DNA from 4 places in the Agrobacterium sp. DKPNP3 genome. Region 2 is predicted to be linked to each of the others. Evidence: predicted binding sites of a transcription regulator. Region 2 holds the regulator's gene; each other region holds the start of a gene.

Region 1 (7,538 bases), on a different contig from region 2:
GAAGCTGAACTAACACGCGACCATAAGGCCTTGGATGGTCATAAAATTGGAAACCCCTCCAGTCCGCTGTGAGGGGTTTTCTTTTGATCATCTGCCTCACGCATGTTGACGATGGTGACTGCCCTCGTTTGCGCTGCTAGCATCGTCAGGTGGTGGATGCACGAGTGACGGAGGTCGAAGTTTGGATTTCATGAAGGTACTGAAATCCCTCGAAGAGCTGCTTTATGAGCTGGTTTCGTGGCTTGTGTTTTATCCGATGACCATGTGGCGATCCGTCGTCAGTCCACTCAGCATGATGCGTTATGCCGATACGGAACTCGATGACCGGCTTGAAGATCAATATGACGATACGCTCAGCCCGCCGCTCTTTCTGCTGATAACGTTGCTTCTGTCCCAAGCGCTCACCGCATCGCTCCCCTCGATATTCGATGCCAACCTCGCGGCCAGGCAACTGGGCTCCGGGTCGAACCTGCTTATTGCGCGAGGGGTCATATTCAGCGTCTATCCTCTGTGCATGGCGGTCGCTGCGCTGCGTTTGAGAAAGATGCGCTTGACTCGCAACTCGTTGCGACGTCCATTTTTCAGTCAATGCTACGTAACAGCACCCTTTACGCTGATCCTGGTCCTCGGATTGGATGTGGTCACCATGCCGGGTGGACAGGGAATGACTTTCGGTCTCATGATCGTTGCAATTGCCGCCCTCTGGTACGCCCAGGCGGAAATTCGCTGGCTGCGCGGCGAACTCCGCATTGGCCTCATCAAGTCGGGCCTGATTTTCGCCGCCGCCTTTGTTGTGGCGAGTTTCGTGGCGCTCGCGCTTGCGCTGCTCATATCGATTGAAGCGAGCACCATCTTCTCGACCATAAGCGGGCAGGCCGGATGATATGACCCATCATGCTCGGGGCCATCGCGCAAAAACGGGAGGAAAGCCATGAAAATGAACGATGCGATCAAAGTTGACCTGCAGAACTCAGTGCTCTGCTGGCTGGCAACCATCGACGACGATGGTACGCCCAGTGTAACGCCAAAGGAGATATTCACCAGCTACGGTGACGACCACATCGTCATCGCCGATATCGCGTCGTCGCATAGCGTTCACAACGCTCTAGCCCGACCAAAAGTGTGCGTTAGCTTCATTGACGTGTTTCGTCAGAAAGGCTTCAAACTCACCGGCCACGCCACGATTCTGGCTCCCAGTGACGCCGATTTTGACGCGTTTAGTGTCGATCTGCGCCGTATGGCAGGCGATGATTTTCCAATCCGGAATGTCATCGCGGTCAAAATCGACCGCGTTTCCCGAATCTGGGCGCCAAGCTACAAGCTCTTTCCCGAACGCAGTGAGAGTGAAAGAATGCAAAGCGCTTATGAGACCTACGGGGTGCGGCCTATAGGGGCGCTTCCATATCAAGAATCTTCATCGGAGCGATAGTCCGAACACGATGGGTTTCTGTCCAAGGCGAAATTAGTCTTGTCGTGGCCGATCGCGTGCAAATCTTAGCGATTCTCAATCCTATCAGACGCGGTTGGCGATCAATCTGAAAGGTTCGTCATGCCTCTTCTCGACAATATCGCTGTGTCACCCAATTATACAGTCCGACGGTACCTTGTATCGCGATACTGTGTGTCTGAAGAATGTTGTTGATCATCCGAGAATGGAGATGGGGACTTTGGCTATTATGCCCACCCCGGTAGGATAGAAGATACCGCGTTTATCCTCGCGACCAGTAACGACAGATGAGGCCGCAATGAATGTGACGGAGAATGATAGTACCGTACTGAAGCCCCAAGACGATGGAAGCGCGGATCACCTGCTTGGAATGGAAGTGCCACGCATCGCTTTGCAGGCGACAGATGGAACTACCGTGGATCTTTGCAGTCCGGGGCTTTCCGTGGTCTATGCCTATCCTCGGACGAGCCCTCCGGGAGGGACAGCACTTGACGGGTGGGACGCGATCCCCGGCGCGAGAGGTTGCACACCGCAGTCCTGCGCGTTCCGAGACCATTTCGTTGAATTAAAAGAATTGGGTGTCAGTCATCTATTCGGCCTGTCGACCCAAACCACGGAGTATCAACGCGAAGCCGCGGAACGGCTCCACCTTCCGTTCCCGCTTCTTTCCGATCATTCGCTTCTCCTTGCATCGGCCCTTGGCTTACCAAGGTTCCACGCCGGTGGCCTGATCCTGTTACGAAGGCTTACGATGATCATCCAGGCCGGTGTTATCAGGCATGTCTTTTATCCCGTGCACCCGCCGGAAAAGAATGCAGACGCGGTGATCAGTTGGTTGAAAACCAATGGTGTTGCCGAGACGGGTCCATGACTTGTCTGCGTCGATGGCGGAAGTTTTAGGTGGAGCCGCATCACCCGGCCACTATCCTTCCCGCTTAAGCGGCCGAAAGCTCATGCGGTGCAGCGGACAAGGCCCGTGGCTTTCGATTGCGCGTAGATGGGCGGGCGTGCCGTAGCCGGCGTGGCCTTCGAAGCCATAGGATGTGTGCACCACGCCGGCGCGTTCCATCATCCGGTCGCGGGTCACTTTGGCGACGATTGAGGCGGCGGCGATGGAGAGGGAGCGGGAGTCGCCCTTGATGACGGCCCTGGATTCGCAGGTGATGCCAGGTGGCCGGTCGCGACCGTCGGCCAGCACGAGGGCAGGAGGGATTTCGAGGCCGAGCACGGCGCGGCGCATGGCGTCGAGGCTGGCGCGCAGGATATTCATCGTGTCGATCAGGCCTGGGCCGGAGGAGGCGACGGAAACAATCGAGCTTTCCATAATCTGGACGAACAGGCTCTCTCGCTTCTGCTTTGTCAGCTTTTTGGAATCGTCCATACCCTTGGGGATATTATCGGGATCGAGAATGACGGCGGCCGCAACCACAGGGCCGGCAAGCGGTCCCCGGCCCGCCTCATCCGTACCCGCGACGGGCCAGAGACCTTTCTTTTTTGCCTCCAGTTCGAACGAGAAATCCGGGCCGGTTTCGGCGAGATCGAAAAGGGCAGGAGAATCGGGTGTGGCCGTGCGTTTCATGCGGCGAAACTCGCATACACACCCGATCTCCTGCAAGCCCCCGGAAGCGGGCGATGACAGGCGCGGGGAGCCGGGGTCAAGGGGCGTGGCTCACCGTGCCCTTAAGGTCGTCATGACCTGGATCCTCCAATGGGGCGGCGGAGGAAAACGATCGCACGCGAGGCGGCGGATCCGGGGGCTGTGTCCGGCGGGCCAGGGAAACCAGCCGGGCATGTCATCGAGAGCAACAGGTGAAAAGGTTGCTGCTCATCTTTTTGGAATTCCGTTTATGAGAGGCTCAAAAAGCCTCCTGTTGTCGGCGAGTTACCATCCTGTTCGACAGCCTCATCGGGCTGGAGCCGGGAGTCGCTATCGCGCTCGAATAAGATCCTCGGCTGAAACCAAAGGCGAGGTTGAATTCTTCCGTGCATCGATTACCCCCAGTCACTTTCAGCGTCCGGCTCTCAAAGCAACGACAATTGCACGCCCGAACCACCGGGTGGCACGAAGAGATCGTCGCGCAGGTGAATGGCCCGTCGGACAAGTCCAAGCCGCTTCGTCGCCATTTCGAAACGACGACCGATCTGCCAGGCATAGGGGCCTTCGCCTTTCATGCGCTTGCCAAACTCCGCGTCGTAATCATTACCGTCACGCATCGATCGTACCAGCGACATGACATGGCGGTACCGGTCGGGATAGGTGCGCAGCAGCCAGTCGCGAAACAGAGGGCTCACTTCCAGCGGCAGGCGCAACAGCACGTAGGAAGCCTCCGTCGCGCCGGCGGCCTTGCCAGCCTCGAGAATGCGCTCGATTTCGTGATCGTTAAGGGCTGGAATGACGGGCGCCATCATCACGGCCACGGGAATGCCGGCCTCTGTCAGAGCCTTCACGGCCTCCAGCCGCTTTTCAGGTGTCGCGGCGCGCGGCTCCATGTTGCGTGACAACTTGCGGTCCAGCGTCGTCACGGACATGCCGACCTTGGCGAGCCCCTTCTTGGCCATCGGCCCGAGAATATCGATATCCCGTTTAATGAGCGCTGATTTTGTGACGATAGCGACGGGGTGATCGGCCTCTGCCAGCACTTCCAGTATCTGCCGCATGATGCGCCATTCGCGCTCGATCGGCTGGTAGGGGTCGGTGTTGGTGCCGATGGCGATCACACGCGGCTTGTAACCCGGCTTTGCCAGTTCGCGCTCCAGAAGTTTCGCGGCATCCGGCTTGGCGAAGAGCTTCGATTCGAAATCGAGCCCGGCGGAAAGCCCCATATAGCTGTGCGTCGGCCGAGCGAAACAATAGATGCAACCATGTTCGCAGCCGCGATAGGGGTTGATGGAACGGTCGAAGGGGATGTCTGGCGACTCGTTGCGGGTGATGATGCTGCGCGGTTTTTCCACCTGCACTTCCGTGCGGAACTCTGGCATATCCTCGAGCGTCTGCCATCCGTCGTCGAAAACCTCGCGCTGCAACGCTTCGAAGCGCCCATCGGGGTTCAGTCCGGCGCCCCGACCGCGACGGCGATCGATCTCGATGCGCAGGCCGGATGCATCGGCGATCGCATTGGCCATGTCAGGCATATGGCCTGGCTGAAAGGCAGCCTGCCCGTCAAGCGTATGGTTTCTCATCTGGATGCTCCCAGAGCGCCACGCGCCGCAAAAGGCACGCTCAACGCCCTAAACCGTGTCCTTCGGAAGCGACAGTCAGTCGCCCTTCCAATGATTAAATTCCTACATCATCAATGAGAACAATACAAGAACAAAAATCAAGAAAAGGCCGTTCCTGGATGGGTCGCCCCACCCGTTGGTTCATTAAACGCTATTAAGGACCGGCCTGAGCCGGTGTAACGAGACGCGGATTTTCCCCTTGTTGGCCCAGTGGCAATTTATTGTGCGATGCGTTAGAGCTAAGCCTATGTTGACAGTCATCATGGAATGCCGGGATCAGGAACCGGAGCTGGCGCACACGCTATCTGCGCTTGTTACCGGAGCCGTGGAAGGCCTTGTAAGCGACGTCGTTATCCTCGATCACGGGTCGCGCGATGGATCATCGCGCGTCGCGGATGCGGCCGGCTGCCGCTTTTATGGGCAATGGAATATTGAGGAGATCGTGCAGTCGGCGCGTGGCGGGTGGCTGTTGCTGATCGAGCCCGGTGCGCGCCCGCAGGCGGGCTGGATCGACGAAATTCTGGAGTATGTCGCGATCTGCGCTGAGCCTGCCCGGTTTTCGCCGTCGCGATACCATCGGCGGAATATCTTCAGCCGCATGCTGCGCCGCACGCCACCACTGGAGAACGGCTATCTCCTCCCCAAAAAACAAGCGCTGTCCATCGCAAAGCCGGGCATGAGCCTGACGCAACTGGTAGCCGGGACGAAGTCGCGCCGCCTGAATGCGGAACTGGCGCCCGCCTGGGCGCTACGGACGCTGGCTTAGCGCGGGTGGTCACCCCGCCAGGACCTTGCCGGGGTTCATGATACCAACAGGATCGAAGGCATGCTTGATGCGCCGCATCAGCTCCATTTCGATGCCGGGCCGGATGGCGGCGAGTTCGTCGCGTTTCAGCTGGCCGATGCCATGCTCGGCCGAAATCGAGCCGCCGAGCGACAGCACGATGCCATGCACGATTTCGTTCATCTCCCGCCAGCGGCCGATGAATTCTGCCTTGTCGGCGTCCACGGGCTGGGAGATGTTGTAATGGATGTTGCCGTCACCAAGATGGCCGAAGGCGCAGACGCGGGCGCCGGGAATGGCGGCAAGCACGGCCTTTTCCGCCGTCGCCATGAATTCCGGTATTTTTGACACAGGAACGGAAACATCGTGCTTGATTGAGCCGCCCTCTGGCTTCTGTGCATCCGACATGCTCTCGCGCATGTGCCAGAGCGCCTGTCTCTGCGCCTCCGATGCGGCGATGACCGCGTCCTGAACCAGCCCCGCCTCAAATCCGCGCTCCAGCAGCGACTGCATCATCGTATCGGCCGTTTCGGCCGAATCGGAGGTGGAGATGTCGATCAGCGCGTACCAGTCATGGCGCTGTTCCAGAGGATCACGCACGCCGGGAATGTGTCTGGCGGTGAACTCGACGCCGATCCGTGGCATGAGTTCGAAACCGGTCAGCGCCGTGCCGCAGAGATTGGAGGCCATCTCGAACAGTTTCAGAGCGTCCCCGGTCGAGGCAAGACCGGCAAAAGCGACCTGATGGCCAAGCGGTTTGGGGAAAAGCTTCAGCACCGCGCCGGTAATGACGCCGAGCGTGCCTTCCGAACCGATGAAGAGATCGCGCAGATCGTAGCCCGTATTGTCCTTTTTCAGCCGGCGCAGCCCGTTCCAGATTTCGCCTGTCGGCAGCACCACCTCGAGCCCGAGGCAGAGCTGGCGCATGTTGCCATAGGCCAGCACCGCCGTGCCGCCGGCATTGGTGGCGAGATTGCCGCCGATGCGGCAGGAACCCTGAGAGCCGAGCGACAGCGGAAACATGCGTTCCACTGAATCCGCGGCCTTGTGAATGTCGTCAAGAATGCAGCCGGCATCGGCGACGATGATATTGGCGACGGGGTCGATGTCACGGACGCGGTTCATTCGCTCCAGCGACAGGATGATATCGCCTCCATCGGCGCGCGGCGTCTGGCCGCCCACAAGGCCGGTATTGCCGGTTTGCGGCACGATGGGCGTGCCGGTTTCGCTGGCGAGTTTCAGGATGGCCGAGACCTCTTCGACGGAACCGGGCTTCAGCAGCAGCGGCGAAGCGCCACGATAAAGACCGCGGTTTTCGACAAGGCGCGGCGCCATTTCCGCCGGGTCGCGCACCGCGTTCTTTTCGCCGACAATGGCGGTGAAGCGGTCGAGGAGCTCGGAGGAGGGGATGGCGGTGGTCGTCATGGGCATCTCGCTGTCTTTAAAACGGGGGCGAAGCGGGTAAGCGACGTCAGCCTCGCGGCGCGGCGGCGCGGGATAGGCGGTCGTTGATCGCCTCTCCGAGGCCATGGGTGGGAATGGTGGTGATGGCGATCGTGTCCGCACCGCTCGCATCGGCGGCCTTCAGATAATCGAACAGATTGGCCGCAGCCTCCGCAAGATCGCCAGCGGGGCTAAGATCGAGAACGGCATGCGCCCGCTCCTCGCCTGATATGGCGATGCCGCCGAAGCGGATCAGCGCTTCACCGGGCAGAACCGAGGTGGCGTTGAGGCGCACGGTGGCGCCCGGCGCGTAATGCGAAGCAAGCATTCCCGGGGCCTCGATGGCGGCCGAGGCTTTTTCCGGCCGTTCCAGCCTGAGACCGGCAACACGCTCAATCTCCGCGGTGACGATGCCGCCGGGGCGCAGCAGCCGCACCCGGCCATCCGCTTCCACCTTGACGATGGTGGATTCAACACCAACGGAGGCGGCACCGCCATCGAGAATGAGATTGATCTTCTGGCCGAGGTCGGCTTCCACATGGGCGGCACTCGTCGGGCTTATCTTGCCGGAACTATTGGCGCTCGGGGCCGCGAGCGGCCTGTCGAAGTGGCGGATCAGATCGCCGGCAAAACCCTGGGGAACAC
Region 2 (7,538 bases):
CCATGGCGCGTGCCAGAACCGGATCGACCTTGTAGTCCTCGCACGGTACGGCAAAGCACATGTGCAGGAAGTTGGAGGCGTAATCGAGATCGTTCTTCGGGTAAACGAAGGGCTGGCCGATATGATACTTGTAGGCCATGGCGGCGATCGTCGGCATCTTTGCGATCATGCGCAGGGAAGCGACCATGCGCTGGTGCGGATCGGTGATGTCGGTCGAGTCGTGGTAGAAAGCCGAGAGAGCGCCGACCGTGCCGCACATGACGGCCATCGGATGCGCATCGCGACGGTAGCCGGTGAAGAAGCGGCTCATCTGCTCGTGCACCATGGTGTGGCGCGTGACGCGGGTGTCGAAGTCCTTCTTCTGCGCAGCCGTCGGCAGTTCGCCGTACAGCAGCAGATAGCAGGTTTCCAGGAAGTCGCCCTGTTCGGCCAGCTGCTCGATCGGGAAGCCGCGATGCAGCAGCACGCCCTCGTCACCATCGATATAGGTGATCTTGGATTCGCAGGAGGCTGTCGACGTGAAACCCGGGTCGTAAGTGAAGGAGCCGGTGTTCTTATACAGCGTGGCGATATCGACGACGCTCGGCCCGATCGTGCCTTCCCTGACAGGGAGTTCGACCTGTTTGTCGCCAAGTGTCACTGTAGCGCTTTTTTCCGTCATACTGATCCTCCGAAAACATGCGGGTGGGGGCGTTTGGATGCGCCCCGCGGTTAAGCGTCTACCGATTAGCTATATGATCCTGTCGCAGATGCCAAGCTATCCAAAGGTCAAATTGTGCATTGCGGCAAAGGTGAACGCCTTGCTTTTGGCCTTGTGATTGGCAGCAATTCAATCTCGGTCAACGCAGAGTTAAAGGAAAGCATTGCAATACCGGCAGTCCATCTGCAAACCTGTCTTCAGTGCGGCGGGGGCGCGGCCAAAATGCTTGGTCAAGGTGAAAAAGAGCATTTCGGATATGTCAAAACGCTGCAGGGAGATACCCCCGGCACGGTGGATATCCTGGCGCCGCTGCGGCGCTCAGGCGCCGCGCCGACCGCTGTTGTGCCGGCCTTGGTTGATGTGGCGGCGCAGAACATTTCCGTTTCTCAAAAACTTGCCGCATGGCTGACTGAAGAACGCGCATTCGGTCACGATTTCCTCTTTGTACCGGTCTTCATCGGCTGCGGCGCAATCTTGTGGTTTTCTTTTGGGGCCACGCCTTCCTTGCCGCTTTTGATCGTCGCGATTTTGGTCGCGGCCCCCTTGGCGCTGCTAACCAGATATCGCCTTGATGCCGGGTCAAGGGTTTGCAGCGTTGTCGCGCTGATGTTGCTCGGCATGCTTTTTGCGGAACTGGAAACCCGCCGCGCCGCGACTGTCCTTCTGGACACGCCGGTGACCACGACGGTTGCCGGGAAGGTCGTCCGGCGTGAGGTGGATGCGCGGGGTGACTGGCGATATCTCGTCGAGCTCCACTCCACTGAAGCACCATCACTTACGCGTTCGCCGGGGAGGGTGTCGCTTCTCGCGCGTGGTAGCGGCGAACCCATGCCGATAGGCGCGATCATTCGCGGCAAGGCGCGGCTTTCTCCGCCGTCCGGACCGGCTCTGCCGGGATTGAACGATTTCGCCTTTTCATCCTATTTCCGCGGTATTGGAGCGACAGGCTTCTTTTACCAGCCGCCCCAGCCGTTGGCGATGGCGAACCTTGGGGCCGAGGGTTGGCTGGAGATGGCCGACATGTGGCTCTATCGCCTGCGCGCCGCCATCGCCGAGCGCATTCGCACGACGATCGGAGGCGACGCGGGTGCCTTCGCCGCCTCCATCGTCACCGATGAGCGACAGGCCATATCGCCGGAGACAATGGAGGCGTTGCGGGTGTCGGGGCTTGCCCATATCGTCGCCATATCCGGGCTCAACATGGCCCTGGCGTCAGGCATCTTCTTTGTCGGCATGAGGATGGGATTCAGCCTGTTTCCGGCCTTTGCCCAGCGACGGCCAGTCAAGAAGATATCCGCCTTCGCAGCGCTCGTGATGACGCTATGCTACTATCTGATCTCCGGCTTCGCGGTTTCCGCTGAACGGGCCTGGCTGATGATGTCGATCATGTTGGTCGCGGTGCTGTTTGACCAGCCGTCGCTCAGCCTCAGAAATGTCGCGCTTTCCGCTCTCATTGTTCTCGCGCTCTCGCCCTCCGAAGTGATGGGGCCAAGCTTTCAGATGTCTTTTGCCGCGACAATCGCGCTTGTTTCCGCCTACGCCGCCTGGAGCCGCCGGCGTAGTGTTCGCGAGCGTCTTTATATGGGAAGAAAGCCCAGCTGGATCACGGTCGCGCAGATGGCAGGCGCTGTGATGGGGGGCGTCATCACGACGTCCCTGATTGGCGGGCTTTCGACGGCAATCTATTCCGCCGAACATTTCCAACGTGTCACCACCTATGGACTTTTCGCCAATCTTGCCGCGACGCCGCTGATGTCGCTGATTGTGATGCCCTTCGGTCTGATCGCCATGCTGCTGATGCCGTTCGGGCTCGACGCGCCATTTCTGAAGGTGATGGGCTATGGCATGGCGATGGTCATCGAGGTCGCGGACGAAGTTGCGTCCTGGGGCGGAAGCGCAGCGACCGGACGCCCGCATGGCTGGTTCATCGGTATCGCCTCGGCCGGCTTTCTGCTGCTCACCCTGTTGCGCACCCGCCTGGCGCTCTTGGGCATCCCGCCTCTGCTGCTTGCCTTCGGGCTCTCGGCAACGACATTTCAACGCGATCTGCCGGATCTCCTCGTTCATGAAGATGGCTCGCTGGTGGCGCTTCTTGCCGATGAGAAGGTTTACACCACGAGAACCCGACCCCATGGCTTTATTTATGACCAGTGGCAGAGGGCGCTGCTGCTTGCTAAGACACCGCAGGCGCCGGTTATTCTGCAGCGGGACCGGCCAGAGACGTTTACCAATAAAGCAAAGCTGTCGCAGGAGGAGTTGAGAGCCGCCGCACGCGAGATGGCGGTTGCGCTGAAAGCGGGAACGCCGGGCGTTTTCACCTGCAAGCCGGGTCGCTGGTGCGTGGCGCAGGCACAGAGCGGCGAATGGATCATCGTGCTGGAGGAAGGGCGTCTGGCTGGAAAGGCATGTGACATCGCCGACGTCGTCATTGTTTCCCAAAGAACCTCGTTTTCACACTGCCGCTCAGGCGCGCTGCTTCTCAATCGCGGCATCTTGCGCCGCATTGGTTCAGTGGAGATCAACTTCGCGTCAGCCAATCAGCCGGGCGTCGTCGAGAAACTGCGCGCTTCGACCGCAGGCATGAACCGGCCGTGGAGCGAACATCGATATTACGATTGGAAATCTGGTCGCTACGAGCATGAGCTACCGGAAACGATCACGCGTCTGCTGGCGGCGTCGCAATGATTGCCGCCGGCAAAGCGTCTCAAGCCTTCGCGCGCAGATCCGCAGTCAACTGACCGATGCTGGCGATTTCGGCTTCATGCGCCGGGTCCCGCCACATTTCTTTCAGGCCTGCCTCATACCATTCGCGCATGGCGGGCAGGGCGAGCAGGCGATCGCAATAGGCCTTTGCTGCGGGGGATAGATCCGCACCGTAAGTCTGGAAACGGAATGCCACGGGGCAGAAGAAGGCATCCACTGCCGTGAACTTCTGGCCGGCGAGATAAGGACCACCGAAGGTCGAAAGGCCTTCGCTCCATAAAACATCGATACGCTTGATATCAGCTGCCAGCCCGGCATCACCGCCGTTTGGCGTGACACGAATGCCGACCGACATGGGGTAGAGATTGCGCAGCGACGAAAATCCCGCATGCATTTCGCTTGCCGCCGAACGCGACCAGGCTCTGGCCTGCTTGTCGCTTGCCCAGACCCCTTGATGACGCTCGGCGAGATATTCCGCGATCGACAGCGATTCCCAGACCGTCACACCCTCATCGACGAGGCAGGGGACCTTGCCGGTGGGAGAAAAGGTGGAAAATGAGACGCCTTCGCCAAAGGGAACGAGTTTCTCTTCAAAGGCAATACCGAGCGTGCGCATCAACACCCATGGCCGCAGCGACCAGGAGGAGTAGTTCTTGTTTGCGATATAAAGATCGTACATGGCGTGTCTCCTGACTGTGTCGCAGTTTTATACCAGCGACGTTGCGGCGAATATCGCAAAGAATCCATCGCACTCATAAAGCCCGTTGATGGGTGAACGACATCATGCCGAATTCGTGCCTTGACCCTTTCAAAAGCACCTTCATCGCTTCAAAAGAAAAAAAAGCGCATCAATCCACCGGAATGACGCGCCATTCATCTTGAAGGCTAGATATGTCTTGCCAATCGATCCGCTTTTATCCGGACCGGCGGCGGCATCAATGATAGCGCCGGATAAGCCCCACCAGCTTGCCCTGAATTTTCACCCGATCAGGCCCAAAAATGCGGGTCTCGTAGGCCGGGTTTGCAGCCTCCAGCGCGATGGACGCGCCCTTGCGGCGGAACCGCTTCAGCGTCGCCTCTTCATCGTCCACCAGCGCCACAACGATATCGCCCGGATTGGCCGTATTGCCATTGCGGATGATGACCGTATCGCCATCGAAGATGCCGGCCTCGATCATCGAATCGCCCTTGACCTCAAGCGCGTAATGTTCACCTGAGCCTAGCATGTCCACTGGAACGGCCACGTCATGTGTATTGTTCTGAATGGCCGAGATCGGCACACCGGCAGCGATCCGGCCCATGACAGGTACGGTCGCCGCACCTGCAATGTCATTTGCGGGTGCCTTGGGAGCAGGGGGCGGCTCCGGCGTTTTCGGTTTGCCGAGACTGCCTTCGATAACGCTCGGTGAGAAGCCGCGCTGCGGCCTTGCGCCCGGCGTATAAGCCTCCGGAAGCTTGATGACTTCGAGCGCTCGCGCCCTGTTGGGTAGCCGGCGAATAAACCCGCGCTCTTCGAGCGCCGTGATCAGCCGGTGGATGCCGGATTTGGAAGCGAGATCGAGTGCATCCTTCATTTCATCGAAGGAGGGCGGCACGCCGGACTCTTTCATTCGCTCATGAATGAAGAGAAGCAATTCCTGCTGTTTGCGCGTGAGCATGAGGAAAACACCCTTGAGAATCGTCGCTGGAGTCGCGAAACAAATACAGAACGAACACTATATGTTCCATATGTGTTCCGCAATCCCCTAAAATCTGGTTAAGCTTCGCTCGGATTTACATTTCGCAAATTGGAGGTAACCAAAGCTCCAGAAGTCGTTCCCAGGCGAGGCCCCGACGCGTCCCATTTGTTCCGCGTTTCAGGTCAGGGTGTAGATCGAGCTGTGCTATCGCGCGAAAACGACCGTCTTGTTCTTGTTGAGAAGCACCCGGTCCTCAAGGTGCCATGAGACCGCCCGGGCCAGCACGCGTCGCTCGATGTCGCGTCCCTTACGGACCAGCTCATCCGGCGTATCGGCGTGGCTGACCGGCTCGACGTCCTGGCAGATGATCGGCCCTTCATCGAGATCGCGGGTGACGTAATGGGCCGTTGCACCGATCATTTTGACGCCCCTCTCATGGGCTTGGTGATAGGGCTTTGCGCCTTTGAAACCAGGCAGGAAGGAGTGATGAATGTTGATGCAGCGCCCGGATAAGTATTCGGAGAAGTTGTCCGACAGGATCTGCATGTAGCGGGCAAGAACGACGAGGTCGGTGCCCGTTTCTTCGATGATGTCCTTGATGCTTGTTTCCTGTTCGGCCTTGTTGTCTTTTGTCACCGGCAGGTGATGATACTTTATCCCGCCCATCAGCGTGAGGTTCAGGGCCTCGCGGGGGTGGTTGCCGACGATGCCGACGATCTCGGCATTCAATTCGCCGATGCGGTGGCGATAGAGAAGATCGCCGAGGCAGTGGTCGAAGCGGGAAACGAGCAGCAGCAGCTTGCGCGGCGCACCTGCTCGACGCAGCGTGGCGTCGAGAGCGAAGCGATCGATCTCCGCGGCAAGTCCATTGCGAAAGCCTGCCTCGTCGCCGGCCATGGAGAAGGCGACACGCATGAAAAACATGCCCGTTTCATGGTCGTCGAATTGTTGAGCTTCATAAATATCGCCGCCATGCTGTGCGATGCGGCCCGAGACCGCAGCGACAATTCCGCTTCTGTTGGGGCAGCGCAGCGTCAGGACGTAATTCATCTAAAGCCTCCTGGAAGATGGAGTTGCGGTTGGACTGCTGTCATAGCGGCGCCCACGCGGAGCCACGCCCCGTTTCCACGGGGCCGAGCGTCAGCACGAAGCGGTCGCGGATGTCACTGGATGGCGTGTTCGCCCGGCCCGAGATAACTCGCCATCAGAGCGGGATCGACGGCGAGTTCGGAAGCTGGGCCTGAGCGGCGCACTTCACCAAGTTCGACGAGATAAGCTTCGTCGGCAATTTCGAGCGCGGCGCGGGCATTCTGCTCGACCAACAGGATGGAGACACCGGTTTGACGCAGGTCGGCGACGATACGCAGGATTTCGGCGACAATCAGCGGTGCAAGTCCAAGGCTCGGCTCATCGAGAAGCAGCAGTCTCGGCCGGCTCATCAACGCCCGCGCGAGCGCCAGCATCTGCCTTTCGCCGCCGGACAGTGTTCCGGCGAGCTGCTTGCGGCGTTCGCGAAGGCGCGGGAAGAGTGTGTAAACAGCATCGCGTGTCTCGTCGCGCTCCTGACGGGAACGCAGGAAACCGCCAAGTTCGACATTGTCCTCAACCGTCATCGAGCCGAATAATTCTCGCCTTTCCGGCACCAGGCAGAGGCCGGCGGCAACGCGGCCCTCGATCGTCTCGGGCACCGGCGCGCCGTCGTAAAGAATGGTCCCGCGCGAAGGCACGACACCCATGATGGCGTTGAGCAGCGTGGTTTTCCCCGCTCCGTTCGCCCCGATGACCGTGACGATGCTGCCCGATGTCATGGATAGCGAGATGCCGTGCACCACTTCCGCCCGGCCATAGGCAACGTGGATGTCTTTGATGTCGAGTAGATGTCCGCTCACGCTGCCCCCCCAAGATAAGCCGCGATCACGGCCGGATGTTGCCGGATTTCAGCCGGCTTGCCTTCGGCGATCAGGGTACCGAAATCGAGCACGACGATGTGGTCGACCAGCCCCATGACGAAACCCATGTCATGTTCGACAAGCAGGACGCTAACGCCCTCGGCGCGCAGTTTTTTCAGCAGCGTCGCGAGCTCCTGCTTTTCCCCGTGGCGCAGACCGGCCGCCGGTTCGTCGAGTAGCAGCAGGGTTGGGTTGAGGCAGAGCGCGCGGGCGATTTCCAGAATTCGGATCTGCCCGAGAGCGAGGTCGCCGGCGGGGCGGTCGCGATGGGCACCGAGACCGACGCGATCGAGCTGATGCGCGGCTTCCGCAAGCAGAGCTTGCTCCTGTTGTCGCTCCAATCGCAAGAAGCTTCGGAAGACGCCGGCATTGCCGCGCAGATGCGCGCCGAGAGCGACGTTTTCGAGGACTGACATGGTCGGAAGGACCTTGGCGTGCTGAAAGGTTCTCGCGATGCCGCGTTTGGCGATGAGCCGCGGATTGAGGCCCGAAAGCGTCTGTCCCTGA
Region 3 (7,538 bases), on a different contig from region 2:
AGGCGCAGATCCTCGAACTCTTGAGCGATCTGAAGGCGAAACATGGCATGTCCATGCTGTTCATCACCCACGATCTCGGTATCGTCCGCAAGTTTGCCGACCGTGTCTGCGTCATGACCAAGGGCAAGATTGTCGAGACCGGCACGGTTGAGCAGGTGTTTACCGATCCGCAGCACGCCTATACCCGCCATCTTCTGGCTGCCGAGCCGAAGGGCGAGCCGCCGCATTCCGATGCCAGCAAGCCGGTGGTCATGCAGGGTGAAGACATCAAGGTCTGGTTTCCCATCAAAGCCGGGTTGATGCGTCGCGTTGTCGACCATGTGAAGGCGGTTGACGGCATTGATATTACCCTGCGCGCCGGCCAGACCGTTGGCGTGGTGGGCGAGTCCGGCTCCGGTAAGACCACGCTTGGCCTTGCGCTCTCGCGGCTGATCGCGTCTGAGGGACGTATCAGCTTCGTTGGTCAGTCGATCGACCACTATTCGTACGAGATGATGAAGCCGTTGAGAAATCGGCTTCAGGTGGTATTTCAGGACCCTTACGGCTCTCTCAGCCCGCGCATGTCCGTTGGCGAGATTATTGCCGAAGGCCTGAAGGTGCATGAGCGGTCGCTATCGGCCGACGAGCGCGATACGCGTGTCGCCACGGCACTGGAGGAGGTGGGCCTTGATCCGGCCACCCGCTGGCGGTATCCGCACGAATTTTCCGGCGGCCAGCGCCAGCGCATCGCCATTGCCCGCGCCATGGTGCTGAAGCCCCGTTTCGTCATGCTTGACGAGCCGACATCCGCGCTCGACATGAGCGTGCAGGCGCAGGTGGTTGATCTGCTGCGGGATCTGCAGGCAAAACACGAATTGGCCTATCTCTTCATCAGCCACGATCTGAAGGTGGTGAAGGCGCTCGCCAACGATCTCATCGTCATGCGTCATGGCAAGGTGGTTGAAAGTGGCCCTGCGGCTAACGTTTTTGCCAATCCGCAGCAGGACTACACCAAGGCATTGCTCGCCGCCGCCTTCAATATCGAGGCCGTGGAAACGAAAGCGGTGAGCCAGTAAGCCGCATCGGTATTTCGTTCAAGGCGATGACTTCCTGTTGCTTTGCGCAGCAGGCGGACCCATGTTGCGATAAAGGTGACATGGAATTGGATGGATTGCGATGGCAGCGGATGTGATCGTTTTGGGAGCGGGCATCATCGGAGTTTCGGTGGCCCTGCAACTCGCCCGACGGGGCAAGTCGGTGGTGCTGGTGGACCGGCGCGGGCCGGGGGAAGAAACATCCTTTGGCAATGCCGGCCTGATCCAGAGAGAGGGCGTGGTGCCCTACGGTTTTCCGCAGGACCTCGCGCTCTTGCTGCGCTACTCGCTGAACAACAGGATCGATGTCCGTTATCGCCTCTCCGCGCTTCCCAAAATCGCGCCGTTTCTCGGGCGCTACTGGTATAATTCAGCCGCCGCCAGGCACGCCGCAATCGCCCGCGCCTATACGCCTTTGATCGAACATTCGGTGTCCGAGCATAACATCTTGATCGATGAGGCCGGGGCGGGTGAACTGATTGTCAAAAATGGCTGGATGGAAGCCTATCGAACCGCCGAGAGGCGAGATGCCGATTATGCTTTCGCCGAGCGTCTTTCCCGCGAAAACGGCATTTCCCACACCAAACTGGATGCCAAAGAGCTTGCGGCATCCGAACCGCACCTCTCCCGGGATTTCGTTGGTGGACTGAAATGGAATGACCCGTGGTCCGTACTTGATCCGCACGCGCTGACGCTTGCCTATGTAAAGCTGTTCGAAAGCCTCGGCGGCAGCGTCGTGCGGGGCGATGCCTCGACACTGAGCCAGACCACAAGCGGCTGGACGGTGCGCACGGCGACAGGTGCGGTTGAGGGCGAGCAGGCGGTCCTGGCGCTGGGTCCCTGGGCCGATACCGTGACGCAACGACTGGGTTATCGCTTCCCGCTCGGGGTGAAGCGCGGTTATCACATGCATTATGCGCCGCAGGAGGGCGCCAGGCTCAATAACTGGCTGATCGATGCCGAGCGCGGCTATTTCCTTGCGCCCATGCGGAAGGGCATCCGGCTGACGACCGGAGCAGAGTTTGCCGAGCGCGACGCACCGAAATCCCCCGTGCAGATCGACCGCGCGGAGCGCGTGGCGCGCAGCGTTTTCCCACTCGGCGGAAGGCTCGATGCTGAGCCATGGATGGGTGCGCGGCCATGCACACCGGACATGATGCCGATCATTGGCAAGGCGCCGCGTCACAAAACATTATGGTTCGCATTCGGGCACGCCCATCATGGTCTTACCCTCGGGCCAATTACGGGCCGGGTCATAGCCGAAGCCATGCTGGGAGAGCAGCCGGTTATCGCGATCGATGCCTATCGCCCGGAGAGGTTCAATCCGTAAGAAGAGGAAACTGCTGGCCTTCCTGCAACAGGCCACGTAACATGTTCATATACAAAAGGGGAAAAAGGGCGAACGTCATCATGGTGGCGAGGTTTCTCATCTATCAGCAGCAGGACGATTTTCGTTAGCGAAACTCGCTGCGCATGAACGAGATGGAAACGGCTTGCTGGTGCATGATGGATGATATTGAAAACGCAAAGAAATTTTTCGCCGATAATCCCGATATCGAAATTCTCGAAGCTTTCGTCATAGATGCGAATGGCGTTCCGCGCGGCAAATGGATTCCGCGCGAAAGGGCAATCGACGTGCTCGAAAAGGGAATGGCCATCCCGCGCTCCGTCTACGCGCTGGATATCTGGGGCAGGGATGTGCACGCGGCCGGTCTGGCCGAGGGCACCGGGGATCCGGATGGGTTCTGTTTTCCGGTGCCCGGCACACTGTCGCGGGTGACATGGCTTGGCAGGCCGACCGCACAGGTTCTTCTAGCCATGAAAAACCCCGATGGAACCGGTTTTTATGGCGATCCGCGCCATGTTCTGTCGCAGGTTCTGAATGCCTATAACAAGGCCGGTCTAACGCCCGTTGTGGCGACAGAACTCGAATTTTACCTGATCGATCCCGTTCGTTCGGCGCTTGATCCGGTGCGCCCACCGCACAGCCGTGAGGGACGCTGGCACACCGGTCAGACACAGGTTCTGTCGATTTCCGAATTACAGGATTTCGAGGATGTCTTTCATGACATCGCCACCGCCTGCCGCGCACAGGGTGTGCTTGCTGATACCACGCTGCGGGAAAATGGTCCCGGGCAATATGAGATCAACCTCAACCATGTGCCGGATGCCCTGCAGGCCGCAGATTTCGCCGTCTTTCTCAAACGCATCGTCAAGGGCGTCGCACGACGGCACGATCTCGACGCAACTTTCATGGCGAAGCCCTATGGGCTCCAGGCCGGCAATGGCATGCATGTGCATTTCTCCGTTCTCGACAAGAGCGGCAGGAATATCTACGCCGGGGAAGAGGGGCCATCGGACGCGCTGATGCATTCGGTCGGGGGTCTCCTGGAAAACATGGGGGAAAGCATGGCGATCTTTGCTCCCCATGCCAATTCCTATCGCCGCCTCACACCGAGCGAACATGCGCCGACCTACGCCTCCTGGGGCATCGATAACCGCTCGGCAGCGGTGCGCGTCATTGTTGCCAGCAAGGCGGCGACGCGTATCGAACATCGCGTCGCTGGCGCCGATACCAATCCCTATCTGGTTCTTGCCATGATCCTCAGCGCGGCCCTCGCCGGCATGAAGGAGAAGCGCCAACCGGGTGGCGCGATTTCCGGCGACAGCCATGCGATCAACCACGAGCCGCTGCCTACCAACTGGGACTATGCGCTGCAGCGCTTCACGCGGTCGAGTTTTGCATATGCAACGCTCGGGCAGAAGTACCGCACGCTGTTCTCCGCCTGCAAACAGCAGGAGCTTTCCGAATTTTCCCTGCGTGTAACCGACGTCGAATATGACGCCTATATCAGGACGGTGTGAAATGGCTGAGGTAACCGATATTCCCAATCCCGGCCACACATCGTCGTGGTACGCGGCATGCGCCAATATCAAAACCGTGCGGCCGACGCTTGAGGGCGCGCTGGATGCGGATGTCTGCATCATCGGTGGCGGCTTCACCGGCATTTCAGCGGCGCTGGAACTGAGCGAACGCGGTTACGCGGTCATCGTGCTGGAAGGTGTGCGGGTTGGCTTCGGCGCGTCGGGCCGCAATGGCGGGCAGATCGTCAATGGTTACAGCCGCGATCTCGAAACCATCGCCGGCCGCTACGGGCATGACAAGGCAGTAAAGCTCGGCGAAATGTCGCTGGAAGGCGGCGACATCATCCGCAGCCGCGTCGCCAAATACGGGATCGACTGCGATCTCGTCGACGGCGGCTTTTTCGCCGCCTTCACACCGAAGCAGATCCGCGAAATGGAAGCCCATAAGGCTCACTGGGAAAAACACGGCCATGGCGGGCTCGAAATGGTCTCAAAGGCGGATGTCGGGAAATATGTGAAGACCGATCGTTATGCAGGCGGCATGATCGACCGCTTCGGTGGCCACATTCACCCTCTTAATCTTGTCCAGGGGGAAGCGGCGGCAGCCGAAAGCCTCGGTGCGCGCATATTCGAAAACTCGCGTGTCATTGCGGTGGAGCAGGGCGTCAATCCCATCGTGCGCACGGCAACGGGCAGCGTGAAGGCAAAATATGTCCTCGTCTGCGGCAATGCCTATCTCGGCACATTACTGCCGGAAATCGGCGAGCGAATGATGCCGGTCTCGAGCCAGGTCATGGCGACGGAGCCGCTCGATGCCGATCTGATCGAAGCCCTTCTTCCTGCCAATTATTGCGTCGAGGACGCTAATTACATTCTCGATTATTACCGCCGCACGTCTGACAACCGTCTGCTTTACGGCGGCGGCATCGGTTATGGCGGCAGCGACCCGGCCGACCTGACGGGTGTGATCCGGCCGAATATGCTGAAGACATTTCCGCAGCTGGAAAAGGCAAAGATCGACTTCGCCTGGAGCGGCAACTTCGCGCTGACCCTGACGCGCATTCCGCATATGGGCAGGCTCTCGCACAATATCTACTTCTCGCACGGCGACAGCGGTCACGGCGTCACCACGACCCATCTTCTGGGAAAGATATTGGGCGAAGCCGTTGCCGGCCACGCCGAGCGGTTCGATATCTGGAGTTCGCTGCCGAATTACCCGTTCCCGGGTGGAAAGACCTTCCGTGTGCCGCTCACCGTGCTCGGTGCCTGGTGGTACGGCTTAAGGGACAAGCTCGGCCTCTAGCGCATTCCAGTAAAGACGCGGCGTCGTTTACCTCACGCCATGTCTGCTGCTTCCGCAGCCCGGACAGTCCTAGAAGGTCACCGCCTTCAGTCCGGCAAGAGCATTTTTGGTGATCTCTTCAGGTGTGGTGTCGATGCTGACGGTGACGACACCCGGTTCGCCGGTTGGCACTTCCAGCGTGGCAAGCTGTGTTTGAAGCAGCGAGAGTGGCATGAAATGGCCCTTGCGTTCACCCATGCGCCGGCTGAGCAGCTCCAGGCTGCCGTCCAGATAAACGAAAGCAAGCGGACCGCCCGTGGCCTTGCGCAGGTAGTCGCGGTAGATTTTCTTGAGCGCCGAGCAGGATACAACGACGCCACCGCTCGCGTTTCCCTTTTGCAACTCAGCACCGATCAGATCGAGCCAGGGCCAGCGGTCGTCGTCCGTCAGGGGAATGCCTTCGGACATTTTCTCGACATTGGATTTGGGGTGCAGCTTGTCACCTTCAATGAAGGCTATGCCCAGCTTGTCTGCCAGCGCTTCCGCGACCGTGGACTTGCCCGACCCGCTCACTCCCATCACGACGATTGCCTGCGTCACGCCAACCTCTGATATTTCTGTTTCGACAGTGAGCCCCTAACATGTGCGGCAGGTCTCGTGAATACAAAAATGAGGGAGATTTCCTGCAGCCTCCTCCCAAATACTGCTCCGGGTCATCAAGTTCGTTCCGCTTTTGTTCTTTAAATTTTCCCGTGATGATGATAACATCGAAACTTGGGCAAAACGTCCTGGAGTACCGCGGTGGGGTTCGATTTGGCAGACGCGAGGAATTTGGAGCAGCTATCCTTCGAGGGATGGGAACCGGGGAAAGTACGGCGTTTTAATTCTCAATATACCACCAAGCTCTTGATCACCGTGAGACCGCCGGCAGCCCTGGCAGCACGGATTTTTGCCGATTCCTCGCACCACGCGGCGAAGCAGACGAAGCGCGAGGCTCATCCAGCAGCCGTTCTGCATATAACATTGCTTTGTGTTGGATGCTTTGAGGCTGTGCCGGAGGAGCTCGTTCATCGGCTGAAGAATACGCTTGGCGAGATCAAGGCCCGTCCCGTTCCGATAACATTCGATAAGACCTCGCTGTTTGGCAATCGCGGCAGCCTCGCTTTGCACAGCAGCCATGAGATGCTGGAAATGCAGTCTTTATCGACGATGTTGCAACGTGCCCTTTGGCGGGCCAACCTGCCCTTTGTTGCGCCCTCGTCTTTTGCGCCCCATCTCGCGCTGATTACCGGCTGTGGAAGAATTGAGCCGATGCCCGTCGAGAAACCATATAGTTGGCTTGCCGGAAGCTTCGAGCTTGTGTGCAGTCACGTGGGCGAACCGCAGCTTGAGTTACTCGCACGCTTCGCGCTTACCCCGAAAGCAGAGTGTTACGAGCGGCCTGAAAGCCAACTGCACTTACCAGGAAAAATAATCGGACACTCTAAACGGTCGATGCAGAGGGCATCGGCGCAATAACGGGTTAAAGGCTTACGAGCGGGGGGATGCCACGCTACGTTCACTCGGTTGGTCCGATGATCAGTTTCAATTGATGGGACCTTGCAACAACGGCACAGCCTTCTTGTCCACTGGTCCACACTGCGCGCATCAACACCAAAAGGCGTCGATCGCGCAAGCGAGGCGATTTCGCCTCGCTGGAAGCAATGTGCAGCTTAGAGCTGGACCTTGTCAAATGCCTTGCCGTCGATGCCGAGGGCTTCGAGGTCGGCGCGGGCGGGCTTGCGATGTGCGCGAACTGCGGCCGAAACCGAAAGTGCTGCACCGAGAACGGCGAAAGTTTCACCGAAGAAGTGACGCGATGTCTTAGCAACCTGACGCATTTTTTCTCTCCATCTTTGATGCCCAGATAATGGGCATTCCGTCGCCGCTCTACAACGCCTGATGCAGCAGGGAAGCCATGCAGCTTTGCTCGCGCTCGTTTGGATATCAGTCAATTCATTTTTGCATGGCTCGAGAGCTTGAGCGGTATATTTGCGCAGGGCGTCGAGCCGGGCGGGTTGAACGAGCCGGATAATTTGTTATGCCGGGATGCTGAGCGCGACGAAGAGGTGGATGGAATGACGGTCACGATTTACGGTATCAAGAACTGCGATACGATGAAAAAGGCCAGAAGTTGGCTTGAAGCCAATGGCGTAGACTATTCCTTTCATGACTACAAGGCCGCCGGCATCGACCGCGCTCATCTTGAGGCATGGTGCGACGCCGCAGGCTGGGAAACCGTCCTGAACCGGGCTGGCACGACGTTCAAAAAACTGGAC
Region 4 (7,538 bases), on a different contig from region 2:
AGGCCTTGATGGCCCAGAGTGCTTCGCGTCTGGCAAGGCGAAGCGACGGCAAAAAGCCATCGGCTTCGGCAAGGCACACGAGGGCAGCGACCGGAACACCTGCCCGTCGCCACAGATCATCCACGGAGGCAAAAGGCCGATCCTGCCGCGCCGCGACGATTTTTGCGGCGTGATCATTGGCCAGACCCTTCACAAGACGCATGCCAAGCCGCACGGCATAACGTTCTTTGCCCTCCGCATTTATCTCGCCTGTCGGCTCAAGTGTGCAGTCAAACCGGCTTTCATTGACACAGACCGGGCGAACCTCCACCCCATGATCGCGCGCATCGCGCACGATCTGCGCCGGGGCGTAAAAGCCCATGGGCTGCGAATTCAAAAGCGAGGCACAGAAAATATCCGGATGATGGCACTTCAGCCATGCGGAGGCATAGGCAATCAGCGCGAAGGACGCCGCGTGGCTTTCCGGGAAACCATAACTGCCGAACCCTTCGAGCTGTTTGAAGATGCGTTCGGCGAAGTCCTTGTCATAGCCGCGTCCGACCATGCCATCGATCAAATCCTGCTGGAACTTGGAGATGGTGCCGACATTCTTGAAAGTCGCCATGGCACGGCGCAACTGGTCCGCCTTGCCCGGCGAAAAACCGGCGCATTCGATAGCAACACGCATCGCCTGCTCCTGAAACAGCGGTACGCCCAGCGTCTTGCCCAGAACGCGTCGCAATTCCTCCTTGGGATAATGGACCGGCTCCTTTCCCTGTCTTCGACGGAGATAGGGATGAACCATATCGCCCTGAATGGGACCGGGACGAACGATAGCCACCTGGATAACGAGATCATAAAATTCTTTCGGCTGTAGGCGAGGCAGCATGGACATCTGCGCCCGGCTTTCAATCTGAAAGGTGCCAAGCGTATCGGCCTTCTGGATCATTGCGAACGTCGCGAGGTCCTTGGCTGGCATTGACGTGAGGTCGTATTTCTTGCCTGTCCGCTCCTCCAGCATGTTGAAGCCGCGCTTCATGCAGGAAAGCATGCCGAGCGCCAGGCAATCCATCTTCATGAATTTGACGATATCGATATCGTCCTTGTCCCACTCGATGATCTGTCGATCATCCATGGCGGCAGGTTCAATCGGCACCAATTCATCGAGCCTATCGTGCGTGAGAACGAAGCCGCCGGGATGCTGGCTATGATGTCGCGGCGTGCCGACGAGCTGGTTGGCAAGCTCGAAGGCGAGTTGCAGGCGGCGGTCCTCCATATTGAGGTTCAACTCCTTCACCTGTTTTTCGCCAACGCCCTCGCTCCAGCGCCAAACCTGCGATGAAAGCAGTTTCGTCAGGTCTTCGGGCAGGCCCAAAACCTTGCCGACATCCCGCAACGCCCCTCGCCCACGGTAGCGTGTCACGACTGAACAGAGTGCTGCCTTATCCCGCCCATAGGTATCATAGACCCACTGGATGACTTCCTCACGCCGCTGATGCTCGAAATCCACGTCGATATCAGGCGGTTCCCGGCGTTCTTCAGACACGAAACGCTCAAAAAGAAGATCGACTTTCAAAGGATCGATCGACGTAATCCCGAGCACGAAACAGACGACGGAATTGGCTGCGGATCCTCGTCCCTGACATAAAATATCCAGCTTGCGGGCATGCTGCACGATGGCGTTGACCGTCAGAAAATAGGGGGCGTATTCCAGCCTGCCGATAAGACCGAGCTCATGACACAGCGCCTTCTCCACCTTCTCCGGCAAACCATCCGGGTAACGGGTCGGCACCGCTTCCCAGACCATCTTCTCCAGCGCCTGCTGCGCCGTCAGCCCCGGCAGACTGCGCTCCTCGGGATATTGATAGACCAACTCCTCCAGCGAGAACTTGCAGCGTTTGGCAATTTCGAGGCTGCGGGCCAGCGCCTCGGGGTAACGGGCAAACAGCCGGTGCATTTCCTGCGGCGGCTTCATGTAGCGGTCGGCATGGCGCTCACGCCGGAAACCCGCCTCGTCGATCATGCAATTATGCCGGATACAGGTGACGACGTCCTGCAACATACGCCGCTCGGGCACATGGAACAGCACATCATTGGTCACCACAGTCGGCACGCCAGCGGCCTGCGCCATATCAGACAATTCGAAAAGCCGCATCTGGTCGTTGGGGCGTCTTCGAAGACTGAGCGCCATATAGGCCCGGTCGGCAAAGGCGGCCTTCAGTCGCCGCAAACGAAGAGCGCAGAGATCGTCGGCCAGATCGGCCAACAGAACGACGATCTGGCCTTCGCCATAGGTGACCAGATCATCCCATGCCAGTCGGCATTTGCCCTTGCCGCCCCTTTTCTTGCCCACGGAAAGAAGCCGGCAGAGCCGCCCATAGGCCGCACGATCCATGGGATAGACGAGCACCGAAAGATCGTCGTCCAGATCGAGCCGGCAGCCGATCACGAGCCGGATATTGTGATTATTGGCGGCCTCATAGGCACGGGGAATAGCGGCAAGGCTGTTTCGATCAACAATGCCCAGCGCCTCGATGCCGAGGGTTTTTGCCTGTTCGAAAAGCTCGTCGCAGGAGCTTGCGCCACGCAGAAAGGAAAAATGCGTGGTGACCTGCAACTCGGCATAACGCGGCGCACTCATGCGAAAAACCCATGAATAAACCAGCCCTGCGAACCCGTCTCGGCATGCTCGCCGTCACCGGAGCGGAAAATCCAGAAGCGTTCGCCGCTCTGGTTTTCGACCGTGAAATAATCGCGAACGGCGGCCTTTTCGCGGTCTCGTTTCCACCATTCACCAAACACCCGCTCGGGTCCATCGGCGCGCCGCACGAGATGGCGCACGCCCTTCCAGATAAAATAACGCGGCGGATGGTCTGGCAGAAGCGCCATGGTTTCGACGGGTTCAGGCCTTGCCAGCAGCCGCACGGGACGTGGCCAATGACCGGGCCAGCCAAGTTGGTCCTCGGGGGATAGGGCCGCAACTGAAGTAACGGACCGTTCCGGCACATCGCTTGCCACCGCTGCATAGCGATAAACGCGATGGCCGCGGTTGAGGATCACATCCACAGTGCCAGCGATGTCGGCACGCTCCTCGTCCAGCAAGGAAGAGCGGGCCTGGGCGGCGAGAAGCGGTTCCGCATGGGTAGCGGTCAGCACCATCATCTCGATGCCGAAACCGGGATCGATCGTGTCGATGCGGTCGGTCAGAAGCCGAACCAGCTGTTTGACGTCGCGCACCGGTCTTGATGTGCCCGCTCTTATGGCCTGCAGACCGCTATCGACCCTGTGCAACACCAGATCGATCCGGCGCGCGCCAAGGCCACGTTTTTCCAGCGCGACACAAAGGCCGGTAACCAGCTTCTGGGTATAGCGGGCTATCGTCTCCGCCGCCGCGATCGGTTCGGGAAAGGCGCGGCGTACTTCCACCAGATCGGCCACACGAACCGGTTCGATAGGTTCGCCGATCTCCCCGAAAGCCTGCGACAGACGACGGACGACCTCCGGGCCGAAACGCAGGGTGAGCGGTGCGCGCGGGGCTTCGGCAAGATCGCCGATGGTGCGAAAGCCGAGCACCTTCAACCCGGAAACGACACGGTCTTCCAGCCGCAGCGCGGTCAATGGCAGAGCACTGATCGCCGCCCGCTGCCCGTCTGGCGGCACGATGCTGATTTCCTCTCGGTTGAAACGTGCAAGCGCATGAGCGGCCCCCCAGCTATCGGCAATGGCCGCGCGGGCGGCAAAGCCTGCGGCATGCAGACGGTTGACCATGCCGCTCAACATCAGCGTCTCATTGCCGTGCAGATGGTCCGCACCCGCCGTGTCCAGCACCAGCCCATCAGGCGCATCGGCGGCGACGATAGGGGCATAAATGCGCAGGAAATGAAATGCGAGCTGTTGAAGCGCACGGGCATCTCCCGCCGCATCCAGATCTTCCACAAGAAGACCCGGCACCAGCGCCTGCGCCTTGCTGACCGGTGTGCCTGCCCGGATGCCTGCCGCCTTTGCGGCCTTGTCGAGCGCAAGCACCAGCCGGCGGCTGCCCTGGCGACCGATCATGACCAGCGGCTTTTCAGCCGGCGGCGCGTTCTGTCCCAAAAGACGCCGGAAACGATCCGTCGGCCATGTCGGCAGGTAGAGCGAGACGACCCTTTGCATCACAGGCTTCCACTTCAAATTCGGCGCTTTCGCCGCCGCGACATCGTAAGAGTTCCAGCAACCAGCGCGGCCTACCCACACCCGGCACCGGCAAGGGCGCTGAAGGCCGCACGGAGATACGCCAGCGGGTGACGGCCGCTGTCGGTTCACCAAACAGCTTGGCATCGTCCGCACGCCGGAAACGACGGATGGCAAGGCCGGTCACGCCTGATGTTTCCGCCGCCAGTTGCAGTCGCCGGGAAGCATTCATCGGCAGTTTCGCCATTTCACCCATCACCACGCCGAAACCGTTGCAGCGCAGCCCTTCTTCGAAACAGTCGAGCACGCCTTTTTCATCACGACATTCAACGATGATGAGCCGGTTCTGCGACAGGCCCGCCTGCGTCAGACCCGGCATGAACAGATCCCGACGGGTGACGCACCATAAAACCTTGCCGGAAAGCCTTGCCGCCACACCAGCCGCAAAGAGCGCGGCGGCCGCACCATCGGCAGCGCCGTTGCCAGCGCCGCTCAGCTCATGCAGGCAACCAAGCTTGAGCCCGCCTCCCGGCAGGTGATGGTCGATGGCATCCACACCGAAAGGCAAGGTCTCGTGCAGGCGCTGAGCGCCGTTACCGATCCTTTCCAGCCTTTCACGCAGCTCTTCGACAACGAGCAACTGATCCGCGCGCTTTTGCATGGCATGACAGGTTTCAACTTGGGTTATTCATCTTATTGTTCTTGTTTTGTTCCTATTTCAGCAAAGAGTCAAGCAATAGGCTGACGCTCATCAACAGTTTACATGGGGGGACGGGATTCTGCCCTTGCAGCCCTTCGTCCCACCGTTAAAACGGAAGTGTCCGCTCGCCCCGTGTTTACCCCGACAACGGCAACGGACATCATGGTTTGGAGGAACCACCGATGATCGCCAGCATCTTGATTGCCGTGGTTGCGGCCATCCATATCTACATCGTCATTCTGGAAATGCTGCTGTGGGAGAAGCCAGCCGGCCGAAAAGCCTTCGGTCTCTCGGCAGATTTCGCCCGGCAGACAAAGGTACTTGCCGCCAATCAGGGACTTTATAACGGCTTTCTCGCAGCCGGGCTGATCTATGGGCTCACACAGGGCGATGAAGGGTTGAGCTTCAAGCTCTTCTTCCTGAGCTGTGTGCTGGTGGCCGGTATTTTTGGCGCGATCACTGCCAATATGAAGATCCTGTTCATCCAGGCATTGCCGGCATTGTTTGCCCTTGGCTTCCTCTGGCTTGGAGCATGAACCGATGACCGCCTGGAACGATACCTCCGCAAGGGACGCACTCAACCGCATCTTCATGGCCGCCGTCGCCAGCGCCGATCCGGCAAAGGTGTTGCAACACCACCTGCCCTCCCCGCCCAAAGGCCGTTGCGTGGTGGTTGGCGCGGGCAAGGCCTCCGCCGCCATGGCCGCAGCGCTTGAAGCGGCATGGCCAGATGTCGACCTTTCAGGCGTGGTGGTGACACGTTACGGCCATGCCGTGCCGACTGCGCGTATCGAGATCATCGAAGCCTCGCATCCGGTGCCGGACGACAGGAGCGCCGAAGCGGCAAAACGCATTCTCGCCGCCGTTAAAGGGTTGACTGCAGACGACATGGTCATCGCATTGATTTCCGGCGGCGGTTCGGCGCTGATGGTCGCACCCGCCGAGGGAATGACGCTTGCAGACAAGATGGCGGTCAACCGCGCGTTACTCGCCAGCGGCGCGACGATTTCCGAAATGAACGCCGTGCGCAAGCACCTCTCGCGTATCAAGGGCGGGCGGCTGGCACTAGCTGCCAGACCGGCAAAGGTTGTTTCTCTGCTGATTTCCGATGTGCCTGGTGATGACCCCTCGGAAATCGCCTCCGGTCCGACGGTTGCCGATCCGAGCGATATCGAAACCGTGCGGGAAATCGTCGCGCGCTATGCCCTCGATCTCCCCGAAACCGTGCGTCAGGTGCTGGAAAAAGGTGAGGAAACCCCGAAGGCCGGCGATATCGACGAGGATATCCGGCTCATCGCGGCTCCATCGCTCGCCCTGCAGGCGGCAGCGGACGAGGCGGTGATGCTAGGGCTAACGCCTCTTATCCTCGGGGATTCGCTGGAAGGCGAGTCGAAAGATGTCGGTGCGGTCATGGCCGGTATTGCGGTTTCCGCCAGCCGCAAGGGCCTGCCGATCAAAGGCCCGGCCGTCCTGCTTTCCGGTGGCGAAACCACAGTGACGCTGAACAGGGGAGTTGGCGGCAAAGGGCCGGCCGGTAAGGGCGGCCGCAACACGGAATTCCTTCTGAGCCTTGCGCTGACCCTCAAGGGAGCCCAGGGCATCTGGGCTATTGCTGGCGATAGCGATGGCATCGATGGCGTCGAAGATGCTGCGGGGGCCGTGATTACACCGGATACCTTAAAGCGCATGCGCGAGGCGGGGGTCGATCCGCGCCAGTCACTGGTGAGCCATGACAGCTATACAGCCTTCAATGCGACCGGCGATCTCGTCGTAACGGGTCCGACGCTCACCAATGTGAATGATATCAGGGCGATTTTGATCGCGTAGGCTTGATAGCAACCACCGTGTGACGGCGTTTTTGATGCGGCCTGTTCCGATAGGCAACAGGCCGCAAAAGGTCTTCAGTATTAGAGCTTTACCCAGCTGCCATTGTTTTTGCCGGACTCGATGCAGGCCGTGACGAAAGCGACGCCTTTGACCCCGTCATCCACGGTCGGATAAATCACCGCCTTGTCCAGCGCCGATCCGTCGCGGCGTGCCTCGATGGCATGGGCCGCTTCAGTATAGATGGTGGCGAAGGCTTCGAGATAACCTTCCGGGTGGCCCGATGGAATGCGGGTGACGCGCGCCGCCGCAGCCCCTGCGCCTGCGCCGCCGCGGGTGATCAACTGCTTGGGCTCGCCAAGCTTCGTGAACCAGAGATAGTTCGGGTCGGCCTGCGTCCATTCAAGGCCGGCCTTGTCACCATACACGCGAACTTTCAGCCCGTTTTCGTGACCGACCGCAACCTGGCTGCACCAGAGCAGCCCCTTCGCCGCCTGCTTGCCGTCCTTCGGCTTGAAGCGCAGCATCACATGCGCGTTGTCGTCCAGTCGGCGGCCTTCAACGAAGGTGTGTACATCGGCTGCCAGTTCGTCGACTTCCAGACCGGAAATGAAGCAGCCGAGATTATAGGCGTGGGTGCCGATATCGCCTGTGGAACCGCCTGCACCCGATTGTGCCGGGTCGGTGCGCCAGACCGCCTGTTTGGCACCCGTCTGCTCAATGGGCTCCGCCAGCCAGTCCTGCGGATATTCCATCTGTACCAAACGGATATTGCCGAGGGCACCTGACTCCACCAGCTCGCGCGCATGCCGCACCATGGGGTAGCCGGTATAGTTATGCGTCAGGATGAACAGCGCATCGG

The links. Region 2 encodes LexA, which represses DNA repair genes until DNA is damaged. Its sites were predicted from a motif close to TGTTCNNNNTGTGTTCNG; they were not measured.
Region 1: the regulator LexA is predicted to act here: its motif matches at 4,743-4,760, upstream of ACUTJJ_RS17220 (PA0069 family radical SAM protein).
Region 3: the regulator LexA is predicted to act here: its motif matches at 5,944-5,961, upstream of ACUTJJ_RS00055 (2'-5' RNA ligase family protein).
Region 4: the regulator LexA is predicted to act here: its motif matches at 4,850-4,867, upstream of ACUTJJ_RS04280 (ImuA family protein).

Annotation. Positions count from the first base shown of each region.
Region 1 is NZ_JBQYSN010000065.1:13,432-20,969, reverse strand. Features, by position in the region: gene ACUTJJ_RS17245 (F0F1 ATP synthase subunit B) at 1-13, shown strand, start outside; gene ACUTJJ_RS17240 (permease) at 191-883, shown strand; gene ACUTJJ_RS17235 (pyridoxamine 5'-phosphate oxidase family protein) at 932-1,429, shown strand; gene ACUTJJ_RS17230 (peroxiredoxin) at 1,746-2,318, shown strand; gene ACUTJJ_RS17225 (ribonuclease HII) at 2,370-3,026, opposite strand; gene ACUTJJ_RS17220 (PA0069 family radical SAM protein) at 3,470-4,627, opposite strand; gene ACUTJJ_RS17215 (glycosyl transferase) at 4,914-5,432, shown strand; gene ACUTJJ_RS17210 (FAD-binding oxidoreductase) at 5,442-6,875, opposite strand; gene ACUTJJ_RS17205 (L-threonylcarbamoyladenylate synthase) at 6,922-7,538, opposite strand, start outside.
Region 2 is NZ_JBQYSN010000058.1:135-7,672, reverse strand. Features, by position in the region: gene gltA (citrate synthase) at 1-661, opposite strand, end outside; gene ACUTJJ_RS16045 (ComEC/Rec2 family competence protein) at 923-3,385, shown strand; gene ACUTJJ_RS16040 (glutathione S-transferase family protein) at 3,405-4,082, opposite strand; gene lexA (transcriptional repressor LexA) at 4,339-5,061, opposite strand; gene purU (formyltetrahydrofolate deformylase) at 5,287-6,132, opposite strand; gene ACUTJJ_RS16025 (ABC transporter ATP-binding protein) at 6,246-6,911, opposite strand; partial or broken gene ACUTJJ_RS16020 (ABC transporter ATP-binding protein) at 6,968-7,538, opposite strand, start outside.
Region 3 is NZ_JBQYSN010000001.1:6,358-13,895, forward strand. Features, by position in the region: gene ACUTJJ_RS00030 (ABC transporter ATP-binding protein) at 1-1,055, shown strand, start outside; gene ACUTJJ_RS00035 (NAD(P)/FAD-dependent oxidoreductase) at 1,156-2,403, shown strand; gene ACUTJJ_RS00040 (glutamine synthetase family protein) at 2,577-3,938, shown strand; gene ACUTJJ_RS00045 (NAD(P)/FAD-dependent oxidoreductase) at 3,940-5,241, shown strand; gene ACUTJJ_RS00050 (gluconokinase) at 5,311-5,799, opposite strand; gene ACUTJJ_RS00055 (2'-5' RNA ligase family protein) at 6,022-6,738, shown strand; gene ACUTJJ_RS00060 (hypothetical protein) at 6,933-7,100, opposite strand; gene ACUTJJ_RS00065 (ArsC family reductase) at 7,338-7,538, shown strand, end outside.
Region 4 is NZ_JBQYSN010000009.1:38,624-46,161, forward strand. Features, by position in the region: gene ACUTJJ_RS04270 (error-prone DNA polymerase) at 1-2,620, opposite strand, end outside; gene ACUTJJ_RS04275 (Y-family DNA polymerase) at 2,617-4,134, opposite strand; gene ACUTJJ_RS04280 (ImuA family protein) at 4,049-4,813, opposite strand; gene ACUTJJ_RS04285 (DUF1304 domain-containing protein) at 5,035-5,388, shown strand; gene ACUTJJ_RS04290 (glycerate kinase type-2 family protein) at 5,393-6,679, shown strand; gene ACUTJJ_RS04295 (Gfo/Idh/MocA family protein) at 6,760-7,538, opposite strand, start outside.